Rhodoligotrophos appendicifer: one gene and its partner. The protein of the gene in region 1 interacts with the protein of each later gene in a pairwise test. Links are inferred from orthologs where the notes say so. Each region holds a gene or a part of one and is shown in the gene's direction. Other genes may lie near its edges.

The links.
Region 2: the proteins of rplA (region 1) and thrS interact in binary tests that used the Escherichia coli proteins (3 or more experiments, as listed by UniProt). The link is inferred for Rhodoligotrophos appendicifer from one-to-one orthologs.

What each region holds. Positions count from the first base shown.
Region 1 is NZ_VHKL01000017.1:390-3,738, forward strand. What follows is about bases 431-3,143. They hold rplA (50S ribosomal protein L1), read left to right. Parts: upstream 431-1,292; coding sequence 1,293-1,994; downstream 1,995-3,143. Other genes in these bases: nusG (transcription termination/antitermination protein NusG), read left to right, coding at 431-748; rplK (50S ribosomal protein L11), read left to right, coding at 860-1,288; rplJ (50S ribosomal protein L10), read left to right, coding at 2,417-2,935; rplL (50S ribosomal protein L7/L12), read left to right, coding at 2,988-3,143. In the rest of the region: preprotein translocase subunit SecE, read left to right, coding at 2-199; more of nusG, read left to right, coding at 218-430; more of rplL, read left to right, coding at 3,144-3,349. UniProt on the Escherichia coli protein: One of the primary rRNA binding proteins, it binds very close to the 3'-end of the 23S rRNA. Forms part of the L1 stalk. It is often not seen in high-resolution crystal structures, but can be seen in cryo_EM and 3D reconstruction models.
Region 2 is NZ_VHKL01000004.1:109,721-113,346, reverse strand. Bases 349-3,338 are described here. They hold thrS (threonine--tRNA ligase), read left to right. Parts: upstream 349-860; coding sequence 861-2,816; downstream 2,817-3,338. Other genes in these bases: FKM97_RS10040 (outer membrane protein), read right to left, coding at 2,859-3,338; FKM97_RS10050 (outer membrane protein), read right to left, coding at 349-509. Also shown: more of FKM97_RS10050, read right to left, coding at 1-348; more of FKM97_RS10040, read right to left, coding at 3,339-3,614. UniProt on the Escherichia coli protein: Catalyzes the attachment of threonine to tRNA(Thr) in a two-step reaction: L-threonine is first activated by ATP to form Thr-AMP and then transferred to the acceptor end of tRNA(Thr). The rate-limiting step is amino acid activation in the presence of tRNA.

The sequences.
Region 1 (3,349 bases):
CATGGCGAAGACGAACCCATTCCAATTCGTGCAGCAGGTTCGCGCCGAAATGGCAAAGGTGACCTGGCCGTCACGGAAAGAGACCATGATTACGACCGTTATGGTGATGATTATGGTGGTCTTCGCTTCTATTTTCTTCCTGATTGTGGACGAAGCTTTAAGCTTTGCCGTGAGCTACATTTTGGGCATCAGAGCGTAAGCGGCGGAACGAGAGACAATGGCGAAGCGCTGGTACATCGTTCACACTTACTCGAATTTCGAGAAGAAAGTGGCTGAGTCGCTGAAGGAGCAGGCGGCACAGCAAGGACTGGCTCATCTGATCGACGAGATCATGGTGCCGACCGAGGAGGTCGTCGAGGTCCGGCGCGGTCGAAAGGTAACGAGTGAACGACGTTTTTTCCCGGGCTACGTCCTGGTTCGGATGGAAATGACTGATCAGGGCTACCATCTGATTAAGAATACGCCGAAGGTGACGGGGTTCCTGGGTTCAGACAACAAGCCGATCCCGATCTCCAATGCCGAGGCCGAACGCATCCTTTATCAGGTAAAGGAGGGTGTGGAGCGTCCACGGCCGTCGATCACTTTCGAAATCGGCGAGCAGGTCAAGGTGGCCGATGGTCCTTTTGCCTCATTCAATGGCCTTGTCGAGGAAGTTGACGAGGAGCGCTCCCGGCTCAAGGTAGCCGTATCGATTTTCGGCCGACCGACGCCGGTCGAGCTGGAATTTGGGCAGGTGGAGAAGGTCTGACCTGTCCGAATAGCGGTGGGAGGCCGGTACATTTGTCAGCCTGCAAATGTCCATTAAAGCCGCACCACCACCCTCAAACCAGAGCCGGCATGGGCCGGCAACGAGGATAGAATGGCAAAAAAGATTACTGGTTATATCAAGCTGCAGGTACCTGCAGCATCAGCGACGCCCTCGCCACCGATTGGACCGGCTCTTGGTCAGCGTGGTTTGAATATCATGGAGTTCTGCAAGGCATTTAATGCCGCCACGCAGGAGCTGGATAAGGGGGCGCCATGCCCGACCGTCATAACCGTGTTTCAGGACAAGTCCTTCACCTTTGAGATCAAGACGCCGCCGGCCAGCTATCTGCTGCGCCAAGCCGCAAAGATTTCCAAGGGATCAAAGGAGCCTGGCAAAGCAAGTGTCGGCTCGGTGACCATGGATCAGGTCCGTGACATCGCCAAGGCGAAGCTCAAAGATCTAAATGCACGCGACATTGACCAAGCTTCGAAAATCATCGCCGGTTCTGCCCGGTCGATGGGCCTCTCGGTGACGGAGTAATCATATGGCCAAGATTGCAAAGCGCATCGCGAAGGTCAACGAGGGCATTAATCCTGAAAAGGCTTATGTCTTGGACGAAGCCCTCAAGATGTTGAAGGAACGGGCGAAGGCGAAGTTCGACGAGACGATCGAGATTTCACTCAATCTCGGTGTCGATCCACGTCATGCGGACCAGATGGTCCGTGGCGTCTGCCAACTCCCGAATGGTTCTGGCCGCACCGTGCGAGTGGCAGTGTTCGCTCGCGGCGACAAAGCTGAACAGGCCAAGGCTGCGGGGGCGGACGTCGTTGGCGCTGAAGATTTGGTTGAAAGCGTGCAGGCAGGAAACATCGACTTCGACCGTTGTATTGCAACCCCTGATATGATGCCCTTAGTGGGGCGCCTGGGCAAAGTCCTCGGCCCGCGTGGCATGATGCCGAACCCGAAGGTCGGCACCGTTACGCCTGACGTGGCGGGTGCCGTGAAGGCTGCAAAGGGTGGTGCTGTAGAATTCAAGGTCGAGAAGGCCGGGATCATTCACGGCGGTGTGGGAAAGGCGAGCTTCACCGAGGATGCTTTAGCCGGTAATATCCGTGCCTTCGTCGATGCCGTGGTGAAGGCGAAGCCCGCCGGCGCCAAAGGCACTTACCTTAAAAAGGTGTCCTTGAGCTCAACAATGGGGCCTGGGTTGAAGGTAGACCTTGCGAGCGTGAGCAACCCGGCGTAAAAGGTCGTCATCGCATTACGAGATTCGCATAAGCAGACCGGCAAAAGCAGCCGGTCTGCTTATGCGTTTGGTTTGGCCAGAGGGTATCGAAGGCGATCCACCCAGCCAAACCGGTCTAGAAGACCTGTCCGAGACTGCCGGCGCAAGCATGCGAATGTTTGCTTAATAGTCCAGCCGGCATGAGACGGGGAGTGGGTTGATTGATGGCGGATAGTCTCCCAAATAGAGGTTATCCTTAGCATCAGTTGGTTCGAACCTCGAGATCGCGTCCTTTGCTCCTCGGAGCATCTGGCTGCGGACAGGCAGTGAGCGCCATTGGAGATGGCACCTGCCTTCGTGCATGGTGGCCTTAGTGCCGATGGCTAGTGTGGAAGCGCAACGCCCTGAATCTCAGGGCAAAAGCGCACGCGAGGAGAGAGCAAGTGGAGAGAGCTGAAAAGCAAGAGCTCATCACAACGCTCAACCAGGTGTTCCTGACCACCGGCGTCGTTGTCGTGGTTGGCTATCAAGGCTTGACGGTGCCGCAGATGAATACTCTGCGTCGCCAGATGGCTGCGGTGGGGGGGTCCTTGAAGGTCGCCAAGAATCGTCTGGTGAAGCTTGCTCTTGATGGTACCGACTCGGAAGGCATAAAGGATCTTTTTAAGGGTCCGACAGCCGTGGCTTATTCGCCTGATCCGATTTCGGCGCCGAAAGCGTTGATCGCCTATGCCAAGACAAACGAAAAACTCGTTATTCTTGGCGGCGCCATGGGAGCGAGGGTTCTCGATCCCGATGGTGTGAAGGCGCTGGCTGAACTGCCGTCTCTCGACGAGTTGAGAGGCAGGCTGGTTGGCATGATTCAGACCCCCGCCACCCGCATTGCGGGCGTGGTCCAAGCGCCGGCTGCTCAGCTGGCACGGGTTCTCAACGCTTATGCCACCAAGAGTGAGGCCGCTTGACGGCCTCCATGCATGTGATCCGGTTCGAACTGATTGAGAGAAAGAGAAACCAATGACTGATCTGTCGAAGATTGTTGAGGAGCTCTCGAGCCTGACGGTTCTTGAAGCTGCCGAGCTGTCGAAGATGCTCGAGGAGAAGTGGGGCGTTTCTGCCGCTGCTCCGGTGGCGGTTGCTGCTGCCGGTGGTGGTGCCGCTGCCGCTCCTGTTGAAGAGCAGACTGAGTTCAACGTTGTTCTTACCGCAGCTGGCGAAAAGAAGATCAACGTGATTAAGGTGGTTCGCGAAATCACCGCGCTCGGTCTGAAGGAGGCTAAGGACCTGGTCGAAGGCGCGCCTAAGAACGTCAAGGAAGGCGTTACGAAGGCCGAGGGCGAAGACCTTAAGAAGAAGCTGGAAGAGGCTGGCGCCACTGT
Region 2 (3,626 bases), on another replicon or contig:
CCTTTAGCCAATCCGCTTCCTTCCCCCCAATTTGGCGTCTTGACGGCCATATCTGCCACCGCAAGGCCGGCCGTGCCATAGATGAGGACGGGACCCACGGCATAGCCAAGACGGCCCCGGAACGTTGAGAACTGGTTCATTTCAACGGCGACTCTTGGCCCTCTGCCGGTTGCATTGCCAAAGCTGGTGTCAGCCTCGGCACCCAGCACGAAATCGCCGAGTTGAAGGTTCATCCCCGCCAAAGCCCCCCAGAACATTCCCTTGACGGCTGGATCGATGGGGTGGGGCGAATAAACAGCGACATCGGCATTGAGCATGTTGTAGCTCCCGAGAACGCCAATGTAGACGCCTTGCCACGGCTTTGCGGCATCGAAACCGAGAGAGGGATTGCTCGGGTAGGTTTCCATGGCTGGAAGATCGGCTGAAGATGCCGGTCCGGATGCCAATGTGCCAGCGCAGGCAATGGCGGCGCTGATAAACGCAAAGCTACGCAAAGAGAAGAAACTCATGGGGAACACTCCAATATCGGCCCCCCAGCCGAAATGCACGTCAACACAACCTTAACTAGTGTTTTGACGTTTTAGCACTTTCTTCATCATGCGCAAGGGCTCAAGTCCGGCTTGACGATGAGTGGGAAAAGCAAAAATTATATTGAAATATCATACAGTTATTGAATTCCAACAGGTGGATGGCGCCCTGCGGGGCGTATTCAATCTAAAGTTGTGTTTTGCCGGCAACAGTGAGGCCAAGCTGCTTTGCTTGACGATTGTCCTCCAGCAGGCCAAAACACGGCCTCGCCTTAATGGAAGAACCCGAAACGCTTACCTGCGTGGTATGCAGCGATTGAGCAGGAGAAGATCGTGATTGAATTGAGCTTTCCCGATGGAGGCCGTCGGAACTTCGAGAACGGTGTGACCGGCTCAGAGGTCGCCTCATCGATTTCGAAATCGCTGGAGAAGAAGGCGGTTGCCATGATGATCGATGGCACACTTTGCGATCTCAGCGAACCCATCCAAGCTGATGCCGACATACGACTGATAACCCGCGACGATCCCGAGGCACTGGAACTCATACGTCACGATGCCGCCCATGTGCTGGCTGAAGCGGTCCAAGAGCTTTTCCCCGGCACTCAGGTCACGATTGGTCCTGTGATCGAAAACGGCTTCTTCTATGACTTTGCGCGGAACGAGCCTTTTCATCCCGAGGAGCTCGAGGTTATCGAGCAGAAAATGCGCGAGATAATAAAGCGGGACAAGCCATTCACGCGCGAAGTCTGGAGCCGTGACAGAGCGAAGACATTTTTCCGCGACAAAGGCGAGATGTTCAAGGTGGAGCTGGTTGATGCCATCCCTGAGAACCAGACCATAAAGATGTATGCCCAGGGCGCGTGGATGGATCTCTGTCGCGGGCCCCATATGACGTCGACCGGCAAGGTGGGCAACGCGTTCAAGCTGATGAAGATCTCGGGCTCTTATTGGCGCGGCGATGCTCAGGGAGCCCAATTGCAGCGCATCTATGGGACGGCCTGGGCCGATGACAAGGATCTGAAGGACTATCTCCAGCGGCTGGAGGAGGCGGAGAAGCGCGACCATCGCCGGCTTGGTCGGGAAATGGATCTGTTTCACTTCCAGGAGGAAGGGCCGGGCGTGGTCTTCTGGCACCCCAATGGCTGGACTGTGTTCCAGGCCCTCATCGCATACATGCGAAGGAGGCTCGCTGTCGATTATAAGGAAGTTAATGCACCCCAGATTTTGGATAAGGGCCTATGGGAAACCTCGGGCCACTGGGGTTGGTACAAGGAGAATATGTTCAAGGTCCAATCGGCGGGCGAAGATACCGACGATGACCGGGTGTTCGCTCTCAAGCCGATGAATTGCCCGGGACATGTGCAGATTTTCAAACACGGTCTCAAAAGCTATCGGGATCTTTCTTTGAGGTTGGCCGAATTCGGTGCAGTGCACCGCTACGAACCCTCAGGGGCATTGCATGGCCTGATGCGGGTGCGCGGTTTTACTCAGGACGACGCCCACATCTTCTGTACTGAAGATCAGATGGCTGATGAATGCCTGAAGATCAACGACCTGATTCTCTCGACCTATGCCGATTTCGGCTTCACCGACAACATCGTGGTCAAGCTGTCCACCCGTCCCGAGAAGCGGGTTGGAACGGATGAGATGTGGGACCATGCCGAAGACGTTATGAGGCGTGTGCTGGTGCAGATAGAAGAACAGTCTGCGGGCAAGATCAAGACGTCGATAAATCCCGGCGAGGGAGCGTTCTACGGGCCGAAATTCGAATATGTTCTCCGGGACGCGATCGGCCGAGACTGGCAATGTGGCACCACGCAGATCGACTTCAACCTACCGGAGCGATTCGGCGCTTTCTATATTGATCAGGATGGGCAGAAGCAGCCGCCGGTCATGATCCATAGAGCGATCTGCGGCTCGATGGAGCGCTTCATCGGCATTTTGATTGAGCATTATGCAGGTCATTTCCCGTTCTGGATCGCTCCGGTTCAGGTGATTGTGGCCCCTATTGTCTCGGATGTTGACGATTACGCAATCGAGGTCGCTCAGGCGCTGGGAGCCGCGGGAATTCGTGTTGAGACCGATCTGCGCAACGAGAAGATCAATTACAAGGTGCGCGAACATTCCTTGACCAAGGTGCCGGTGATCCTCGTGCTCGGAAAGCGAGAGCGCGATGAGCGCTCAGTCAATGTGCGGCGCTTGGGAGTGCAGCAACAGGTGACCGTCCCGTTTGCCGATATCGTGGCCCAACTGAAAGATGAGGCCGTGCCTCCGGATCTTCGGAGGTGAGGATCGGGGGAAGCGAAACGCTTTCCCCGACTGTGGCGCTGCTCAGAAAATCGGGAGGCTGTAGCTGAGCCCCACGCGGACGAGATGTGTGCCGTCGAACTCTGCCTTGTGACGGGAGTATTGACGATCGTTAAATTTGATCTTGTAAGGCAGCATGTAGAGATATTCGCCGCGAATGCTGAAGTTGTTTTCGAGTTTATACTCGACGCCTCCTCCGAGCACCGGGGTCACGCCATACTTGTCCTTCTTATATTTTGTTTTTTCGCCTTGGACTTCAAGCGTGGCTTGGGTGGCTGCAATACCACCAGTGGCATACAGAAGTGCCTGGTCAACGGCGTAACCGAGACGGGCGCGCCCTGTGAAGAGTGAGTCAGACGAGATCTTGGCGCTGACTTTGTCGCGCCTGAAGCCGTCCAGCCAAGCCGCTACGAGTTCGTCGCCGGGCTCGAAGCCTGGGCGGAGATGGTAAAAAGTATACTTGTCCTTGGCATCCATGAAGCTGAATGAGGCATCGCCTTCGACACCATAGACCAGGTTGCCTTGCTGACCATGCAGCCCGACCAGACCGCCGATGAGGCCACCCTCAGGCTTGAAGTCATATGGCTTGTGATCGACCTTACCCCACCCGTATCCGCCGATGACACCGACGCTGATGCCTTGCCATAATGCGGGTGCTTCCACCACCGTATGGACCGGTGGCGGTGGCTCGTAGGCCGGCAAATCGGCAGCGTAAAGCGGCGTTGCATTTGCGACCACCGCCACGGCACCAGCGGAAATTGCTTTGGTTACATAGTTCATTAGGTCTCTCCA